DNA from 2 places in the Cellulosimicrobium sp. I38E genome. Region 2 is predicted to be linked to the other one. Evidence: riboswitches for the same ligand, from Rfam matches in the RefSeq annotation. Region 2 holds a riboswitch; the other holds the start of a gene.
What was found. Region 2 has a riboswitch for FMN ahead of pnuC (nicotinamide riboside transporter PnuC). Riboswitches for the same ligand answer to the same signal wherever they lie in the genome.
Positions count from the first base shown of each region.

Region 1: it holds a riboswitch for FMN, as region 2 does, so the genes downstream of both, ribD (bifunctional diaminohydroxyphosphoribosylaminopyrimidine deaminase/5-amino-6-(5-phosphoribosylamino)uracil reductase RibD) here and pnuC (nicotinamide riboside transporter PnuC) in region 2, are expected to answer to the same signal.

Region 1 is NZ_LUAZ01000044.1:583-10,208, forward strand. Features, by position in the region: gene A0J59_RS14590 (GNAT family N-acetyltransferase) at 314-895, opposite strand; gene rpe (ribulose-phosphate 3-epimerase) at 948-1,616, shown strand; FMN riboswitch at 1,832-1,957, shown strand; gene ribD (bifunctional diaminohydroxyphosphoribosylaminopyrimidine deaminase/5-amino-6-(5-phosphoribosylamino)uracil reductase RibD) at 2,117-3,241, shown strand; gene A0J59_RS14605 (riboflavin synthase) at 3,241-3,864, shown strand; gene ribA (GTP cyclohydrolase II) at 3,861-5,288, shown strand; gene ribH (6,7-dimethyl-8-ribityllumazine synthase) at 5,285-5,752, shown strand; gene A0J59_RS14620 (phosphoribosyl-ATP diphosphatase) at 5,826-6,089, shown strand; gene hisG (ATP phosphoribosyltransferase) at 6,199-7,053, shown strand; gene A0J59_RS14630 (PH domain-containing protein) at 7,116-7,610, shown strand; gene A0J59_RS14635 (DEAD/DEAH box helicase) at 7,707-9,620, opposite strand.
Region 2 is NZ_LUAZ01000061.1:20,265-29,890, reverse strand. Features, by position in the region: gene A0J59_RS17330 (polynucleotide kinase-phosphatase) at 1-620, opposite strand, end outside; gene A0J59_RS17325 (3' terminal RNA ribose 2'-O-methyltransferase Hen1) at 617-2,137, opposite strand; gene A0J59_RS17320 (bifunctional 2-polyprenyl-6-hydroxyphenol methylase/3-demethylubiquinol 3-O-methyltransferase UbiG) at 2,321-3,511, shown strand; gene A0J59_RS17315 (MOSC domain-containing protein) at 3,493-3,963, opposite strand; gene A0J59_RS17310 (TetR/AcrR family transcriptional regulator) at 4,046-4,807, shown strand; FMN riboswitch at 4,909-5,034, shown strand; gene pnuC (nicotinamide riboside transporter PnuC) at 5,184-5,882, shown strand; gene A0J59_RS17300 (hypothetical protein) at 5,917-6,588, opposite strand; gene A0J59_RS17295 (VOC family protein) at 6,598-6,945, opposite strand; gene A0J59_RS17290 (acyl-CoA dehydrogenase family protein) at 7,142-8,392, shown strand; gene A0J59_RS17285 (acetyl-CoA C-acyltransferase) at 8,509-9,626, shown strand, end outside.

The sequences.
Region 1 (9,626 bases), on a different contig from region 2:
GCACCACCACCCACCCCGCCCGGCTTCGTCTTGCCCTGGTCGTCGCTCATCCGGGCAACTGCCCGCGTCGGCAGCCTCGCCTCGCCTCGCCTCGCCTCGCCTCGCCTCGCCTCGCCTCGCCTCGCCTCGCCTCGCTTCGCTTCGCGACGCGGCCGACATCGCGGCGCGCGTCCGACCGCCGTCGGACAGGTGACCACCGTTCTGCCTCCTGGGACCCCGGTTCTACCTCGCGCCACCAGGCCTCTACCTCGGCGGGCTGCCCTTCTCCGTCGGGCCAACCACGGTTCTCGCTCGACAGGTCGCGCGGCCCGGGTCAGAGGGAGCGCTGGAGGAGGATCGTGTCGACCCAGCGGCCGTGCTTGTAGCCGACGGCGGTGAGGCGGCCGGCCTCGACGAAGCCGAAGCGGCGGTGGAGGGGGAGCGAGCCCGCGGCCTCGGGCACGTCGGCGACGACGGAGACGACCTGGCTGACCCCCGCGGTGGTGCACGCCTCCAGGAGCGCGGCGAGGAGCGCGGTGCCGATCCCGCGCCCGGCGAAGGCGGGGTCGAGGTAGATCGTGTCCTCGGCGGTGTGCCGGTACGCGGGCTTCGGGCGCCACGCGGACGCGTAGGCGTAGCCCGCGACCACCGGGTCGCTCGTGCCGTCCGGCCGGGTCGTGCCGTCGACCTCGGCGACGAGGAACGGCAGGCCGCGCGCGGTGACGTCGCCGAGCTTGCGCTGCCACACCGGGACGTCCCAGACCTCCTCCTCGAACGTCACGCACGTGTCGCGGACGAACGGGGCGGCGATCTCGGCGACGCGCGCGAGGTCGTCCGCGGTGGCGGGGCGCACCGTCACGGTCGGGTGAGCCGCTGCCGACGGGGTGGTCGGGCCGGGGGAGGGGAGGGTGCTCACCGGACGAGCCTACGGGCACGGCTGCGGGGCGGACGCGCCCTAGGCTGGGGCCATGGCAGCCCTCATCGCACCGAGCATCCTGTCCGCCGACTTCGCGAACCTCGAGCGCGACCTGAACGCCATCTCGACCGCGGACTACGCGCACGTCGACGTGATGGACAACCACTTCGTGCCGAACCTCACGATCGGGCTTCCCGTCTTCGAGCGTCTGGCGCAGGTGTCACCGGTCCCGATCGACGCGCACCTCATGATCGAGGACCCGGACCGCTGGGCGCCGGCGTACGCGGAGGCCGGGGCGGCGTCCGTGACGTTCCACGCCGAGGCCGCTGCTGCCCCTGTACGGCTCGCTCGCGAGCTCCGGCGCCTGGGGGCCCGCGCGGGCCTCGCGCTGCGCCCTGCGACGCCTGTGGAGCCCTTCCTGGACCTTCTGGCGGAGGTCGACATGATCCTCGTCATGACGGTCGAGCCGGGCTTCGGCGGGCAGTCGTTCATCGACGGGACGCTCCCCAAGATCCGACGGGCCCGCGAGGCCGTGAGCGAGTCGGGTCTGGACGTGTGGATCCAGGTCGACGGGGGAGTGTCGCGCTCGACGATCGAGCGGGCGGCCGACGCGGGGGCGAACGTCTTCGTCGCGGGGTCGGCGGTGTACGGGGCGGAGAGCGTGCCGGGCGAGATCCAGGCGCTGCGCGAGCTGGCGGAGGCCTCGGCGCACGCGCACTGACGGCCGACCCGAGAAGGAGCCCGAGCGGAGGGCTCCTTCTCTCGTACCGATAAAAATAGTGTGCCAAGCGGCCATAACCACCCCGCCGAACCGAGACACCTCACCAACCGGCACGGAGGAGCGGGGTGGCCCGGTTCACGTTCGCTCGACGGGCGGACGTGTCGGTGCCGAGGAATGCGCGAGTAGCATGCTCGGTTGAAAGCAGCAGTACGCACGAACGTGCTCCGGGGTCGGTGCAATTCCGAGCCGGCGGTGACAGTCCGCGACCCGCGCCCACGCGCGGTTGACCTGGTGGAACTCCAGGACCGACGGTGACAGTCCGGATGGGAGGAAGCACGTGCGGCGCGGCCACGCCCAGAGCGTGGTGCTCCGGCGACCCGTCGGCGCACCCGTTCGTGACGGCGACGGCCTCGCCGTGGTGAGCGACGCCGTCGGGCCGGTCCAGGCCTGACCCCGCCGCCCGCCCTCACCCCGGAGCGCTCGTGCCCGGGAGGAGGACGATGGGCGAGCGCCCCCGCACCCTGACGATCGACGCCGCGATGGCGCGCGCGCTCGTGCTCGCGGCTCGCGGGCCCGCGCACGGGCCCAACCCTCGGGTCGGCTGCGTGCTCCTGGGCCCCGCCCCAGGCGGTCGGCCGGTGGCCTACGGCGCCTCTCCGGAATCTCTGGACCCGCACCCGCGGCCCGTGCTCGCCGAGGGATACCACCGTGGTGCGGGCACGCTGCACGCCGAAGCCGCGGCCCTCGCCGACGCCCGGCAGCGCGGCGTCGACGTCGCCGGCGCGACCGCCGTCGTCACGCTCGAGCCGTGCGCCCACACGGGCCGCACCGGGCCGTGCGCCGACGCGCTCGTCGCCGCGGGCGTCGCCGAGGTCGTGCACGCCGTCGCCGACCCCAACCCCGTGGCGACGGGCGGCGCCCACCGCCTGAGCGCGGCCGGGGTGCGGGTCGTGCGGGGTCTGCGCGCCGCGGAGGGCGAGGAGCTCCTCCGGGTGTGGCTCACGTCCGTGCGCCGGGGCACGCCGTACGTGACGCTCAAGACCGCGACGACGCTCGACGGCTACGTCGCCGCCGAGGACGGGACGAGCCGCTGGATCACCGGACCGGCGGCACGCGAGCACGCGCACCGGGTTCGGGCCGAGGTCGACGCGATCCTCGTCGGCACGGGCACCCTCCTGACCGACGACCCGGAGCTCACGGCACGGGTGCACGCGACGGATGCCGCGAGCGCCGGGCGTCTCGCGGCGCACCAGCCGCTGCGGGTCGTCGTCGGGCTGCGCGGGATCCCCCCGTCGGCGCGGGTGCGCGGCGAGGGTGGCGAGCTGGTGCACCTGCTGACGCGCGACGTCGGTGAGGTGCTGGCCCGGCTCGGGGACCGTGAGGTGAGGCACGTGCTCGTGGAGGGGGGTCCGTCGCTCGCGACGGCGTTCCTCGCGGCGGGCGCGGTCGACGAGCTGCACGCGTACGTGGCCCCGGTGCTGCTGGGGAGCGGTCGGCGGGCCGTGGACGGGCTGGGCGTGGCGACGATCGCCGACGCGCACCGGTTCCGCACGGTCGAGGTGAGGCGCGTCGGGGACGACGCGCTGGTGGTGTCCAGGAAGAGCACGGAAGGACGGGACGGCTGATGTTCACGGGGATCGTGGAGGAGATCGGGAAGGTCCGGGACATCGGGTTCCCGGGCGGCGAGGGGGAGGACGCGGTGCTCACGGTCGAGGGGCCGCTCGCCACCTCGGACGCGGCGCTGGGCGACTCGATCGCCGTGAACGGTGTGTGCCTGACGGTCGCGAGCCTCGGAGGTGACGGGTCGTTCACGGCGGACGTGATGCCGGAGTCGTTGCGTCGTACGGCTCTGGGCGACCTCGTGGCGGGGTCGCCGGTGAACCTGGAGCGGGCCGTCCGGGCGGACGCGCGCCTGGGCGGGCACGTGGTGCAGGGGCACGTGGACGGTGTCGGGACGCTCGTGAGCCGCGACCCGGGGGAGCGCTGGGACGACCTGGTGTTCTCGGCGCCTGCGGGCCTGACGCGGTACGTGGCGGAGAAGGGCTCGATCGCGGTGAGCGGGGTGTCGCTCACGGTGACGCACGTGGGCGACGAGACGTTCGGCGTCTCGCTCATCCCGACGACGCTCGAGGCGACGATCCTCGGTGCGCTGGTGCCGGGCGACCGGGTGAACCTCGAGGTGGACGTGCTCGCGAAGTACGTGGAACGCCTGCTGGTGTCTGGCGTGGTCCCCGGGAGCGCGTCGTGACGGGCGCGGGGTCCGCGAGCGCCGCCGTGCCGGAGGGGACGGGGGGTGTGCGCCTGGGGTCGGTCGAGGAGGCGCTGGCGGAGATCCGGGCGGGTCGACCAGTGCTGGTGGCGGACTCGCCGGACCGGGAGAACGAGGCGGACGTGGTGTTCGCGGCGCGGGGGGTGTCGGCGGAGTGGGTGGCGTGGACGATCCGGCACTCGTCGGGGTACCTGTGCGCGCCGATGCCGGCGTCGCGGGCGGACGCGCTGGAGCTGCCGTTGATGGTGCCGCACAGCCAGGACCCGCGGCGCACGGCGTACACGGTGACGGTGGACGCGGCGACGGGGGTGACGACGGGGATCTCGGCGGAGGACCGGGCGCGGACGTTGCGGGTGCTGGCGGACCCGGCGTCGGGTCCGGTGGACCTGATCCGGCCGGGGCACGTGCTGCCGTTGCGGGCGGTGCCGGGGGGTGTGCTGCACCGTGCGGGGCACACGGAGGCGGCGGTGGACCTGGTGCGCCTGGCGGGGATGGGCGAGGTCGGTGGGATCGCGGAGCTGGTGCACGACGACGGGACGATGATGCGTCTGGGGGACGCGGCGGCCCTGGCGGAGCGTGACGGGCTGGTGCTGATCACGATCGCGGACCTGGTGGCGTGGCGGCGGGTGCACGACCCGGCGCCTGCGGTGGCCGCGGAGGTGCCGGATCGGGAGGCGTTGGCGCGGCGGGTGCACCGCACCGCCTCGGCGGAGCTCCCGACGGCGCACGGCCGGTTCCGGGTGGTGGGGTACCGGGACCTGCGCACGGGGGCGGAGCACGTCGCTCTCGTTCCTGCGGTCGCCCCGGCCGGCTCGGCAGACCGCGGTGAGGTCGGTGCGGAGGCCGCGAGCGCCGTCGGACCGGAGGTGGTGCCGGTGGTGCGGGTGCACTCGGAGTGCCTGACGGGTGACGCGTTCGGGTCGTTGCGGTGCGACTGCGGTCCGCAGCTGCAGGCGGCGATGGAGCGGGTCGCGGCGGAGGGTGGTGCGGTGGTGTACCTGCGGGGGCACGAGGGGCGCGGCATCGGGTTGCTGGCGAAGATCGGGGCGTACGAGCTCCAGGACGCGGGTCTGGACACGGTGCAGGCGAACCTGGAGCTGGGGTGGCCCGTGGACCGCAGGGAGTACGGGGCGGCGGCGGCGATCCTGGCGGACCTGGGGCTGTCGCGGGTGCGGTTGCTGACGAACAACCCGGCGAAGGTGACGGGCCTGGTGGCCTCGGGCATCGACGTCGTGGGGACGGAGCGGATCGAGGTGGGTCACGGGGAGCACAACCGGGCGTACCTGGTGACGAAGAAGGTGGCGATGGGTCATCTGCTGGACACGGTGGCGGTCCCGGAGGGGGTCGGCCTGGTGGAGCCCGGCGAGGGGCTGGGCGTCGAGACGAAGGAGGACGAGGGATGAGCGGGGCAGGTGCGCCGACGGTGAGCGTGGACGGGTCGGGGCTGCGGGTGACGGTGGTCGCGGCGAGCTGGCACACGGAGGTGATGGACGGGTTGCTGGCGGGGGCGCGCCGAGCGTTGGCGGCGGCGAACGTGTCGCACGTGAGCGTGGTGCGGGTGCCGGGGTCGTTCGAGCTGCCGGTCGCGGCCGCGCGGGCGGTGGAGCACGGCGCGGACGCGGTGGTGGCGCTGGGGGTGGTGATCCGTGGGGGGACGCCGCACTTCGAGTACGTGTGCCAGGCGGCGACGTCGGGTCTGACGGACGTGAGCGTGCGGACGGGCGTGCCGGTGGGCTTCGGTGTGCTGACGTGCGACGACGAGCAGCAGGCGCTGGACCGGGCGGGCCTGGAGGGGTCGCGCGAGGACAAGGGCGCGGAGGCCGCGGAGGCGGCGGTCGCGACCGTGGTGGCGCTGCGCGACCTGTGACGGGGCGGCCGGGGCGTGCCCGCTGGGCGGACCGCGCCCCGGTCCCGCTCGGGTGGCGGATACCCTGGGGCGCGTGAAGACGTTCGAGTCCCTGTTCGCGGAGCTGTCCGAGAAGGCCACGACGCGACCTGCCGGTTCCGGCACGGTCGCGGAGCTGGACGCCGGCGTGCACGCGATCGGGAAGAAGGTGGTCGAGGAGGCCGCCGAGGTGTGGATGGCCGCCGAGTACGAGGGCGACGTGAAGACGGCGGAGGAGATCTCCCAGCTCCTCTACCACCTGCAGGTCCTCATGCTGGCGAAGGGTCTGAGCCTGCAGGACGTGTACGAGCATCTGTGAGCGGCCGTGCCGGTGAGCGTCCTCGCTCCCGGCCGCGAGCGCCGCTCGCCCCTCGCTCGTCCCTGCTGTTCCCCGCTCCTTGCCCGATCCCCTGAACGAAGGTCCTGTCATGCTGCGTATCGCCGTCCCCAACAAGGGGTCCCTGTCCGAGCCCGCCGTCGAGATGCTGCGCGAGGCGGGGTACCGCCAGCGTCGTGACTCGCGCGAGCTGGTGCTGGCCGACCCGGACAACGACGTCGAGTTCTTCTTCCTGCGTCCGCGCGACATCGCGGTGTACGTGGGGTCGGGCACGGTCGACGTGGGGATCACGGGCCGGGACCTGCTGCTGGACTCGGGCGCGGACGCGGTGGAGCACATGCAGCTCGGCTTCGGCGGGTCGACGTTCCGGTACGCGGCCCCGGCGGGCACGGTGACGTCGCTGGAGCAGGTGCAGGGGCTGCGCGTCGCGACGTCGTACGAGGTGCTGGTCGAGGGGCACCTGCGCTCGCACGGCGTGGAGGCCACGGTCGTGCACCTGGACGGCGCGGTGGAGTCGGCGGTGCAGCTCGGGGTGGCGGACGTCGTCGCGGACGTGGTCTCGACGGGGACGACGCTGCGGGGCGCGGGCCTGGAGGTGTTCGGCGACCCGATCCTCGTGTCGGAGGCGGTGCTGATCCGTCCGCGCGCGGTCGCGGAGGCGGACGTCCCGGCGGGGGTGGAGGTGCTGAGCCGACGCCTTCAGGGCGTGCTCACGGCCCGCCAGTACGTCCTCATGGACTACGACGTGCCCGTCGCGCTCGTGGAGCGCGCGGTCGCGATCACGCCGGGCCTGGAGTCGCCGACGGTGTCCCCGCTGCACGACCGCGACTGGGCGGCGGTGCGCGCGATGGTGCGCCGCGACCAGACGAACCAGGTCATGGACGCCCTGTACGACGTGGGGGCGCGCGCGATCCTCGTGACGCGGATCCACGCGTCCCGCCTCTGACCCCGCTCGCACCCCGGGGGGCGGCGCCGGTGAGCGTCGTGCGGGTGTGAGACGGTGGCGGCATGAGCACCGACCCGTTCCCAGATCCTGGCCTGCCGGGGGAGCGCCGGGACGACCCGTACCGGCCGTTCCGGCCCCGGTTCGGGCTGGTGTCGGCGTGGGCGACCGGTGTCGTGGTCGTCGGCGGGTGCGTCGTGGTCGGGCTGTCCGCGACGGGCCCGCTCGGCACGTCGTGGGTGAACCGGCTGTCCCTGGCGGCGTTCGCGCTGTTCGCGGCGTGGTTGCTGTGGCGCCTCGGGGGCGTGCACGCCGTCCCGACGCGCGCGGGCCTGCGGGTGCGCAACGTCATCTACACGCGCGAGCTCGAGTGGGCGCAGGTCGTGTCGGTCCGGTTCGGCTCCGGCGACGCGTGGGTGCGCCTGGACCTCGCGGACGGGTCGACGCTCGCCGTCATGGGGATCCAGCGGGCCGACGGCGCCCGCGGGGACGCGGAGGCGCGGCGCCTCGCGGCGCTGGTCCAGGCGCACGGCGAGGCGCACGAGGAACCGCGCACCTGACGCGCGACGGCACAGGACGGTACGCGAACGGCCCCGGATCCAGCGGATCCGGGGCCGTTCGTCTGCTCGCGTCGCCGGCGGCTGACGCCGGGGCGGTCAGTACGCGGTGCGGTGGCGGGGCTTGCGCTCGCCCCGGTCGTCGGCACGGTCGAAGCGGTCGCGACGCTCGTCGCGGCGACCGGACGGGCCGTGGCCGCCGCGCGGGCCGCGCGACGCGGGCGCGCCCTCGTCCAGGCGGATGCGCAGCGCCTTCCCGGCGACCCGGGCGCGGGAGATGCGGTCCATGGTCTCCGCGTCGAGCGGCGCGGTGATGTCCACGAGGGAGAAGGACGGGAAGATGTCGATCTTGCCGACGTCCGACCCGGCGAGGCCGGCCTCGTTCGTCAGCGCGCCGACGATGCCGCCGGGCATCACGCCGTCCTTGTGACCCACGGACAGGCGGTAGCGGGTGCCGACGGCGTCGCGGCGGATGCCGCGCGTGCCGTCGCCCTCGCGACGGCCCGACGCACGCTCGCCGCGCGGACGCTCGCCCGTGCGCTCGGTGCGGCGCGCCTTCGCCTGCTCGCGGGCCGCGGCACGCTCGGCCTCGAACCGCTCCTGCTCCTCGCGGGCCCGGGGGCCGTCGTCGCCGACCGCGAGCGCCGCCATGGCCGCGGCGAGGTCGACGGGGTCGACGTCGTGCTCGGCGAGGAAGGTGCGCACCATGTCGGCGTACATGGACAGGCGGCCGGCCTCCTGGCGGGCGGGGACCTGGCCGAGCAGGGCCCGCACCTTGTGCGCGGACACGTCCGCGGGGGAGGGGATCTCGATCTCCTCGAGCGGGGTGCGGGTGGTGCGCTCGATGGCGCGCAGGCGACCGCGCTCGTGCGGGGTGACGAAGCTCAGGGCCTCGCCGGTGCGCCCGGCGCGGCCCGTACGGCCGATGCGGTGCACGTACGCCTCGGGCTCGCCCGGGAGGTCGAAGTTCACGACGAGGCCGATGCGGTCCACGTCGAGGCCGCGCGCGGCGACGTCGGTCGCGACGAGGACGTCGAGCGCGCCGGAGCGCAGGCGCTCCACGATCCGCTCGCGCTCCTTCTGCGCGACGTCGCCCGAGATGGTGGCGGCGGAGATGCCGCGCTCGACGAGCGCGGACCCGACCTCCTCCGCGGCGCCGCGCGTGCGGGTGAACACGATCGCGGCCTCGGCGTCGGACGTGGCGAGGACGCGCACGAGGGATCCGGTCTTGTGCCGGAACGGCACGACGGCGTACGTCTGGCGCACGCTCGTGACCGTGGAGGACTGGCGGGCGACGGCGATCTCGACGGGGTCGGTGAGGTGCTCGTTCGCGACGCGGCGGATCGGGGCGGGCATCGTCGCGGAGAACAGCGCGACCTGACGCTCGCGCGGCGCGCGGGAGAAGATCGTGTCGACGTCCTCCGCGAAGCCCATGCGCAGCATCTCGTCGGCCTCGTCGAGCACGAGGAAGCGCACGTCGTCGAGCACGAGGGTGCCGCGCTCGATGTGGTCGATGACGCGCCCGGGGGTGCCGACGACGACCTGCGCACCCGCCGCGAGCGCCCGCTGCTGCGGCTGGTAGGGGGACCCGCCGTACACGGCGACGACGTCGACCTTGGGCAGGTGGGTCGCGAACGACTCGACGGCGTCGGCGACCTGCATGGCGAGCTCGCGCGTCGGGGTCAGGACGACGGCCTGCACGCGGCGCAGCGAGGGGTCGATCGCGGCGAGCAGCGGGAGGCCGAACGCGGCGGTCTTGCCGGTGCCGGTCTGCGCGACGCCGGTGATGTCGCGGCCGGAGAGGAGCGCCGGGATGGCCTCGGCCTGGATCGCGGACGGGGTGACGAAGCCGAGGTCGGCGACGGCGCGCTCGAGGGGGGCGGGCAGGCCGAGGTCGGCGAACACGGGCCCGGCGGGGACGGTCGGCTCGGGACGTGTCCGGTCCGCGCGCTCGGTGGCGGCGTCGGCGGACTGGTCGAGGGCGTGCGAGGGCGCGAGGACGTCAGCAGTCATGAAAGG
Region 2 (9,626 bases):
CAGCCGTGCACGTCGCCGATCGCGTCGAACGGGCCGTGCTCGTCGCGGCGGTCGGTGAGCAGCGGCGTGCGCACGATGCGCGCCGCCGCGACCTCGTCCTCCCCGCGCAGGACGTGCACGGTGCGGAAACCCTCGCGCGACAGGCTCTTGAGCGACGACCGCAGCGCCGCCCGCTGACGCGTCACGACGTGCGCGCCGAACCCGCGGTCCGCGCGCGCCGCGTTGCGCTCGACCGCGACCTTCTCGGGCACGTCGAGGACGATCGCCACGGGCAGCACGTCGTGGGCGCGCGCGAGGGCGACGAGGGACTTGCGGGCCTCGCGCTGCACGTTCGTCGCGTCGACGACGGTGAGCAGGTTCGCCTCGAGGCGCTTGGACACGATGGTCTCCAGCACCTCGAACGCGGCCTGGGTGGCCGCCTGGTCGTTCTCGTCGTTCGACACGAGCCCGCGGCACACGTCCGACGACACCGTCTCGTACGGGCCGAAGTGCTCGCGCGCGAACGTCGACTTCCCGGATCCGGAGACCCCGACGAGCACCACGAGGCTCGACGCGGGGACGCGCAGGTCGCGCGTCGCCGTCGCACGCTCGGTGGCCTGCTCGGTCACGTGCTCGCTCATCGCGCTTCCCCTCCGCCGTGCGTGCCGGGACCTGCCGCGGCAGTCCCACCGGGCGGGGTGGTCCCGTCCAGCGTGAGGACCACCATCTGGGTGGGCGCCCCGACGTCCGGCGCGAGCGGACCGACGTCGCGGTGCTCGACCGCGTACCCGTACCGGCGCGCGGCGGCGTCCGCCCACGCGCGCAGCTCGGCGCGCGTCCACTCGAACCGGTGGTCGGGGTGCCGCACCCGGCTCCCGCCCGGCCCGTCCAGGAGGTTCGGGTAGTGCACGTTGTACTCCGCGTTGGGCGTCGTGACGACGACGACGCGTGGTCGCGCGTGCCCCAGCACCGCCTGCGCCAGGGCGTCGAGGCGCGACGGGTCGACGTGCTCGACGACCTCCATGAGCACCGCGGCGTCGAACCCCGTGACCCGGTCGTCGGTGTACGTGAGGGACGACTGGAGCAAGCACACGCGCTCGCGCTCGGCGTCGCTCGCGTCGTGCAGGCGCAGACGTGCGGCCGCGCGCTCGAGCTCGCGCGCCGAGACGTCGGTGCCGAGGACGCGCGTGAACGACCGGTCGGCGGCGAGGCGGCGCAGGAGCGCGCCCTCCCCGCAGCCGAGGTCGACGACCGTCCGCGCGCCGACCTCGTGCAGCACCCCGAGCACCGCGTCCGCGCGCTGCCGGGCGAGCGGCGGCTCCGGCGCGTCCGCCTCGGGCGACGCCGCGCCGTCGGGCGAGACCCCGCCGTCGGGCACGACGTGCTCCTCCGCGGGCGCGGCGCCGTCGAGCGCGGCGAGGCGCGCCGTCGCGTCCTCGACGTAGCGGCGCTGGTGCGCGAGGTAGCGGCGCAGGATCTGCGCGCGCTCGGGGTGGTCGGCGAGCCAGCCCCCGCCCGCGCGCACGAGCTTGTCCACCTCGTCCGTCGAGACCCAGTAGTGCTTCGCGTCGTCGAGCACGGGCAGCAGCACGTAGAGCTGGGCGAGCGCGTCGGCGAGCCGGCGCGAGCCGCGCAGGCGCAGGTCGACGTACCGCGAGGCGCCCCACGCGGGGACGGTCGGGTCGAGCGGCTCCGCGGCCGCCGTCACGTGCCAGCCCAGCGGCTCGAAGAGCCGGCGCGCCAGGTCGACGCCTCCCCGGCAGGGCAGCGACGGGACGTGCACGTCGAGCGGGAGCGCGACGTCGGGGAGGTCCGGCCGGGCGTCGCACCGGCCCGCCATCGCCGTCGCGAACACCTTGCCCAGCGCGACGGCGACCATCGACGACGCCGCGTACGGGCGGTCGTTGACGTACTGCGCGAGCGCGAAGGCGTCCCCTCCGCCGAAGCGCTTGTTCCGCACGATCCCCACCGGGTCGACCTCGAGCAGCAGCGCGACCTCGCACCGCTCCGCCGTCGCCTCGGGGTAGAACACGTGCGCGCGGCCCACGGGCAGGTCGAACACCTGGGCGCGGTCCGGGTGCTTGTGCAGGAGGAACCCGAGGTCGGTGGCGTCGTCGAGCGTCCCTGGGGACGCCGTCGCGGCGAGGGTCACGAGCATGGCCGCCATGGTGCCATCCGGCGCCGGGCGGGGCACCGGGATTGTGGACGGACGAGCGACTGTGGACGGCCCACGTTTCAGCCGCTCCACCCATCGACGCGGACGCTCCGGAGGTCTACCGTCGAACCACGGGCGCCGCTGCCCACGGCACGCGCCCGGCCAACGTCCAGCCGGAGGCCGCGCATGGTCGCCACAGCCGAGAACGGTCCCTCAGGCCCGGGGGACGACCGCGCGGGGAACGACCCGGCGCCGTCGGGCACGACGTCGGACGCCGACGCGTTCGCCGAGCGCCTGTTCGCCGCGACGCTCGGCGCGATCGACGTCCTCGCGGTCCACGTCGGCGACCGGCTCGGGTGGTACCGCGCGCTCGTCGACGCCGGGCCTCTCACCTCGACCGGGCTCGCCGAGCGCACCGGCACCCACGAGCGCTACGCGCGCGAGTGGCTGGAGCAGCAGGCGGCCAGCGGGATCCTCGCCGCCGAGGACCCGGGCGCCGGTCCTGCGCTCGCCGCCGACCCGGGCGCGGCAGCCCGGGAGCGCCTCTACGCCCTGCCTGCCGCGCACGCGGAGGTGCTCACCGACACGGCCTCGCTCGCGTACGTGGCCCCGCTCGCACGCTTCGTCGGCGCGATCGGCCCGCAGCTCCCGCACCTGCTCGACGCGTACCGCACGGGCGGCGGCGTGTCGTGGGACCAGCTCGGCGACGACGCGCGCGAGGCCCAGGCGGAGGTCAACCGGCCGTGGTTCGAGCGCCGGCTCGCGCCGACTCTCGCGCAGGTCCCCGCGGTCCACGACGTGCTGAGCCGGCCGGGGGCCCGGGTGGTCGACGTCGGGTGCGGGTTCGGGTGGTCGACGCTCGCCCTCGCACGCGCCTACCCGGACGCGGTGCTCCACGGCGTCGACGTGGACGGGCCGTCGGTCGCGGCGGCCCGCGCCGCGGCCGAGGAGGCAGGGCTCGCGGACCGCGTGACGTTCCATCTCGCGGACGCGGCCGAACTCGGCCTCGTCGAGCCCGCCGGGCTGCCGTTCGACGCGGCCTTCGCGTTCGAGTGCGTGCACGACATGCCGCGACCTGCGGCGGTGCTCGACGCCGTGCGCCGCGCGGTCCGGCCCGACGGCGTCGTCGTGGTCATGGACGAGGCCGTCGGCGAGGAGTTCACCGCGCCTGCCGACGACGTCGACCGGGTCATGTACGGGTACAGCCTCTTCGTGTGCCTGCCCGACGGGCTGTCGTCGCCGCCGTCCGTCGGGACCGGGACCGTCATGCGCCCCGCGACGCTGCGCCGCTACGCGCGCGAGGCCGGGTTCGCGGACGTCGAGGTGCTGCCCGTGGACGACTTCTCGTTCTTCCGGTTCTACCGGCTCGTGCCCTGAGCGTCGGTCGGGTCGTCCCACACGACCACGTCGCCCGCGCGGATCGTGCCCGAGGACAGCAGGCGGCAGACCACCCCGCCCCGGGCGTGCATCGCGCGCATCGCCCCGGGCGCGATCCAGTCGTCGAGCAGCCGGCACGGCGCGGCGATCCGGAGCACCTGGAGCTCGACGTCCCCGATCCGCAGGAACGTGCCCGGCTTCGTCGGCAGGTCGCCGTGGGTGAGCGTGACGTTGCGACGCGTGAGTCCGGGGTCGATCTCCTGCCCGAGGTCCGCGGACGCGTCCGCGAGGTCGGTCAGCGTCTGGATCGTCACGTGCCGGTGCTTGGAGCCGTGGTACCGGTCGCCGACGAGGCCCTTGCCCTCCTCGGCCTCCACCTGCTCGACGACGCGGGTCGGCAGCCGCCGGGCCTTGGCGACGTGGATCGTGTGCACGCGGGGCTGGTCGGGCATGCTCCCAGCCTCGCACCTGGCCGGGCCGCACGACCACCACCCGGACCGGGCGAGCGGCGGGTACCGGTGTACCGTCCGGTGCATGACCGACGTCCGCAGCCGCACCCATGCCCAGGCCGTCGACGCAGCGATCGAGCTCTTCACCCGCAAGGGCTACGAGCAGACGACCGTCGAGGAGATCGCCGACGCCGCCCAGGTCAGCCGCGCCACCTTCTTCCGTCGCTACGGGTCCAAGGAGGACGTGGTCTTCGCAGACCACGAGCTCCTGCTCGACGAGGTCGTCGTCATGCTCGCCGCGACGCGACCCGTGCCCGACGCCGAGGGTCGGCTCACGCCGGACCCCGCCGTCGACCCGTACGTCGAGGTCTGCCGCGCGGCGCGGCTCGTGTTCGACCACCACGTGGGGCAGCGCGAGACGTCCCTGGCCCGCTGGCAGCTCCTCCAGCAGGTGCCGGCGCTGCGCGACCGCGAGCTCGTCACGACCCACCGCTACGAACGCGCCTTCACCGCGTACCTGCGCGACGCGCTCCCGCCGGACGAGCGCCGCTCCACCGCGTCCATCGCGTTCGCCGCGTCGGTCGTCGCCGTGCACAACGCGCTCCTGCGCCGGTGGCTGCGCTCCCCCGACCAGGACCTGCGTCCCCAGCTCGAGGAGGCGTTCGCGGACCTGCGCCGCGCCGCCGTCGGCCGGTACGCCGCACCCGACGCCGCCACCGCCCAGCGCCGCGACCCCGGGGACGGCCTGCCCGGCCGCCGCGTCGTCGTCACCGTGGTCGACGCGGGGGCGGACGCGCAGGGCGTCGCGGACGACGTCGCACGAGCGGTCCGCGACGCGCTCGCCTGAGCCCGTACGCCACCCGTCCCAGCCCGTGGGACGGCCGCGCGACCTCGTCGCGCGCGGGGAATGCCCGAGTAGCATCGGCGGTTGCAGAACGCAGTACGCACGAACGTGCTCCGGGGTCGGTGCAATTCCGAGCCGGCGGTGACAGTCCGCGACCCGCGCCCACGCGCGGTTGACCTGGTGGAACTCCAGGACCGACGGTGACAGTCCGGATGGGAGGAAGCACGTGCGGCGCGGCCGTCCTCGGCCGGGCTCTGACGAGCCCGCGCGACGAGGCACGGCCCCGCCGTGGTGAGCGACGCCGTCGGGCCCTCGTGGCCCGGCCCCGCCGCCCGCCCTCACCCCGGAGCCGACGTGCCCGGGAGGACGAGGACATCCGATGGACCTGATCCACGCGCTGTTCGACGCGCAGCTGACGATCGGCGACCAGCACCTGCTGTGGCGCGAGATCGTGGGCAACGGGTTCGGCCTGGCGTCGGCGCTGGGCGGCATGCGGCGCAAGGTGTGGGCGTGGCCGGTGGGCATCGTCGGCAACCTGCTGCTGCTCACGGTGTTCCTCGGCGCGGTCTTCGCGACGCCCAACCCCGTCAACCTGCTGGGCCAGGCGGGCCGCCAGGTGATGTTCGTCGTCGTGTCGGTCTACGGCTGGGTGCAGTGGCGCAAGACCCAGGCCCGGCTCGGCGACGCCGACGCGGACAGCCACGGTGTCGCCGTCGTGCCGCGCTGGGCGTCGTGGCGCCAGCGTGCGTTCCTCGTCGTCGCGCTCGTCGGCGGGACGGCGCTGCTCACCCCCGTGTTCCGCGCGCTCGAGTCGTACGAGCCCGTCTGGGCCGACGCGTGGATCTTCATGGGCTCGCTGCTCGCGACGTACGGCATGGCCAAGGGCTGGGTCGAGTTCTGGCTCATCTGGGTCGCGGTGGACGTCGTGGGCGTGCCGCTGCTGATCTCGGCCGGCTTCTACGCGTCCGCGTTCATGTACGTGTTCTACGGCGCGTTCACGCTCGTCGGGTTCTTCGTGTGGTGGCGCGTCAACCGCCGCGCGACGGCCGAGGCCGAGGCGGCGGGCGCGCCCGCCTGACCCGCGGGTCCGCGGCCCGGACAGGGGTCGCGGGTCAGTCCTCGAACAGCATCGGGTCCGACGGCGCCACCCGGCTCGCGCGCAGCGTCGGGTCCGCGCACAGCGCTTCGACGAGCACCTCGCTCCCGCCCACGTAGGTCGCGGCGGCGTCGATCTCCGCCCCGACGAACCACGAGCGGTCCTCCGGCCACCACAGGTTGGGCGGCTGCTCGTGGTCGCGGAACGCGCCGGCGTCGGCGAGCGTCCCCGTCCACAGGTGGTACTCACGGTGCGGGAGCAGGAGCATCGGGGCGGCCGGGCGCTCGACGAGCGTCGGCGCGAGGTGCTCCCACGCCTCGGCGACCGCGCGCTCGATCTCCTCGGGGGTCGGCCGCGGCTCGTCCTCGGGCCACCCGACGAGCGGCGCGACGCCCGAGCTCGCGCGCGGGTCCGTGCCGTGGTCGTAGAGGAACGCGTGGCCCGTCCACAGGGCGAGGTGCACCGCCTGGTCGCCCGTGAAGGGTGCGAGCGCCGCGGCCAGGGCGTCGGTCCGCGTCGCGAGCGTGACGTCGTCGTCCCAGCCCGGGTGCGGGACGCACGCGTACGCCGCGTACCCGCGCGGGACCGTGCCGTCGACGCGCGGGCCGAACTCCCCGAGGCGCGGCGCGATCCACGCACCCGCGGAGGCGTCGTCGTCCCAGGTCACCCGGCCGGCCGTCGTCGTCACGCGCGCACCCTACGACGACGGGAGCGCGCCGCTGAGCCCGATCTCGTTGCCGTCGGGGTCCCGGAACACGGTCTTCACGACCCCGCCGTCGTACGTCTCCCGACGGTCCGGCTCGACCCCCCGGTCCGACGCCGCCGCGAGGAAGGCGTCGACGTCGTCGCGGAACACCGTGACCACGCCGTGGCCGGCGTGCTCGGGCGCCTGCTCGACGACGAGCCACCGGCGCTCGGCGAGCTCCCACACGGACTCGGTGGGCGTCGCGACGAACGCCGGCTCCGCCCCGAGCAGGCGGACGTACCAGTCGCGCGCGGGGTCGTGGTCGCGCACGTGCATCGTCACGAACAGGTCGAGGTCCATCTCTCGACGGTAGGACGGGGGCCGCGGGGCCGCACGGCGTCGCCGAACGGCGCGATACGCCGTCTCAGATTGACTGATACCCGGTATCGCTGCACTATGGGAGAGACCGCCGCCGACGCCGGGCCCGCACCCGGGAACCCCGCGCCGGAGCCGGTCGCGCACGACCGACCGCAGCCGCCCTCCCAGGGGAGCACCGATGCCCACCACCCCGATCATGCCCGGAGTCACCGAGCCCACCTACGACCTCGCGACCCCGCTCGACCTCGACTACGCCGGCGCGTTCGCCGACGCGACCGAGGAGGACCGCGCCCACCAGCAGCGCGTCCGGCAGTTCGTCCAGGACGAGGTGCTCCCGGTCATCGACGACTACTGGGAGCGCGCCGAGGTCCCCTTCGACCTCGTCAAGCGCATGGGCGAGCTCGACCTGCTGCGTGACGGCGTCGACGTCGAGGGCCGCCCGCGCGTGAGCCTGCTCGGCGCGGGCCTCGCCGCGATGGAGATGTCGCGCGGCGACGGCTCCGTCGCGACGATCTGCGGCGTCCAGGGGGGCCTCGCGCTGCGCAGCATCCAGATGCTCGGCTCCGACGAGCAGCGAGCGAAGTACGCCGAGCCCATGGCGCGCGGGGAGATCCTCGGCGCGTTCGCGCTCACCGAGCCCACCCACGGCTCGGACTCCGTCTCGCTCGAGACGACGGCGCGCAAGGAGACGCGCGACGGCGTCGAGGGCTACGTGCTCAACGGCGAGAAGAAGTGGATCGGCAACGGGTCGTCGGGACACATCACGGTCGTGTGGGCGCGGCTGGTCGGCAGCGAATCGGCGGACGGTGACAACCAGGTGCACGGGTTCGTCGTGCCGCAGGACACCCCGGGCTACACGGGCACGACCATCACCGGCAAGGTGTCGCTGCGCGCGATCTGGCAGGCGCACGTCGTGCTCGACGACGTGTTCGTCCCGGCCGAGAACGCGCTGCCCGGCGCGCGGTCGTTCAAGGACACCTCGCGCGTGCTCTTCGCGACGCGCCTCGGGGTGGCGTGGGCCGCCGTCGGGCACGCGGTGGCCTGCTACGAGGCCGCGGTCGCGTACGCGAAGCAGCGCGTCCAGTTCGGCCGCCCGCTCGCCGCGAACCAGATGGTGCAGGAGCGCCTCACCAAGATGCTCTCGACGATCACGCAGCTCCAGCTCCTCGTCGCGCAGATGACGCGGCTCGACGAGGCCGGGACGCTCACCGGGCCGCAGGCGTCGCTCGCCAAGTACACGTGCACGCGCGGCGCCCGCGAGGTCGCCGCGAGCGCGCGCGACCTGCTCGGCGGCAACGGGATCCTGCTCCAGAACCGCGTCGCGCGGCACTTCGCGGACGTCGAGGCCCTGCACACGTACGAGGGCACCGAGTCCGTCCAGGCGCTCATCGTCGGGCGCGACATCACGGGCGTCTCCGCGTTCGTCTGACGGTCCCGAGGGCGCACACCCTCCCCCTGCTCCCCGGCGCCGCTCGCCCCTCCTCGCGGCGCCGGGGCTTCCCCTTTCCGCCCCTGCCCTCCCGCCTTCTCCCCGGACGGAGCCCCATGAGCACCGACGCCACCCCCCTGCCCGACGCCGCCGCCGTCACCCGCGAGGACGAGGTCACCCCGGTCCTCCTGCACGGCGCGCGCACCCCGTTCGCGCGCTTCCGCGGGGGCCTGGCCTCGCTCTCGGCCGCCGAGCTCGGCGCGCACGCGATCCGCGGCGCGCTCGCGGCGTCGGGCGTCGCGCCCGAGCAGGTCGACACGGTGATCGTCGGGCAGGTCGTGCAGGCGGGCGCCAAGCAGGGCCCCGCACGCCAGGCCGCGATCCTCGCGGGCCTCGGCTGGGACGTGCCCACCGTGACGATCAACAAGCTCTGCCTCTCCGGGCTCACGGCGATCATCGACGCGGCCCGGCTGGTACGCACCGGCGAGGCGAGCGTCGTCGTCGCGGGCGGGCAGGAGTCCATGACGAACGCGCCGCACCTGGTGGTCGGGTCGCGCGCCGGGTTCGCGTTCGGCGACGTGACGATGGCGGACTCGCTCACGCACGACGGCCTCAACGACCCGTTCAGCGGCGAGGTCATGGGCGAGCTCACCGACCGCGGCTGCCCGACGCGCGGTATCGGCCGCCCCGAGCAGGACGCGTTCGCGCTGCGCTCGCACCAGCGCGCCGCCGCGGCGCGCGACGCCGGGCGGCTCGCCGAGGAGATCGCGCCCGTCGAGGTGCCGCAGCGGCGCGGCGAGCCGGTCGTCGTCGAGCACGACGAGGGCGTGCGCGCCGACACGACGCTCGAAGCGCTCGAGCGCCTGCGCCCCGCCTTCGTGAAGGACGGGACCATCACCGCCGGGTCGAGCTCGCCGCTGTCCGACGGCGCCGCGGCGGTCGTCGTCGCGAGCCGTGCCTTCGCGAAGCGCAACGGCCTGCAGTGGCTCGCCGAGATCGGTGCGGCGGGCCAGGTCGCGGGACCCGACAACTCGCTCCACTCCCAGCCTGCGCGGGCCATCGAGGCCGCCGTGAAGCGCGAGGGGATCGCCGCCGCGGACCTCGACCTCGTGGAGATCAACGAGGCGTTCGCCGCCGTCGCGCTGCAGTCGGTCGCGGACCTCGGCATCGACGCGGACGTCGTGAACACCGACGGCGGCGCCATCGCGCTCGGCCACCCCGTCGGCGCGTCGGG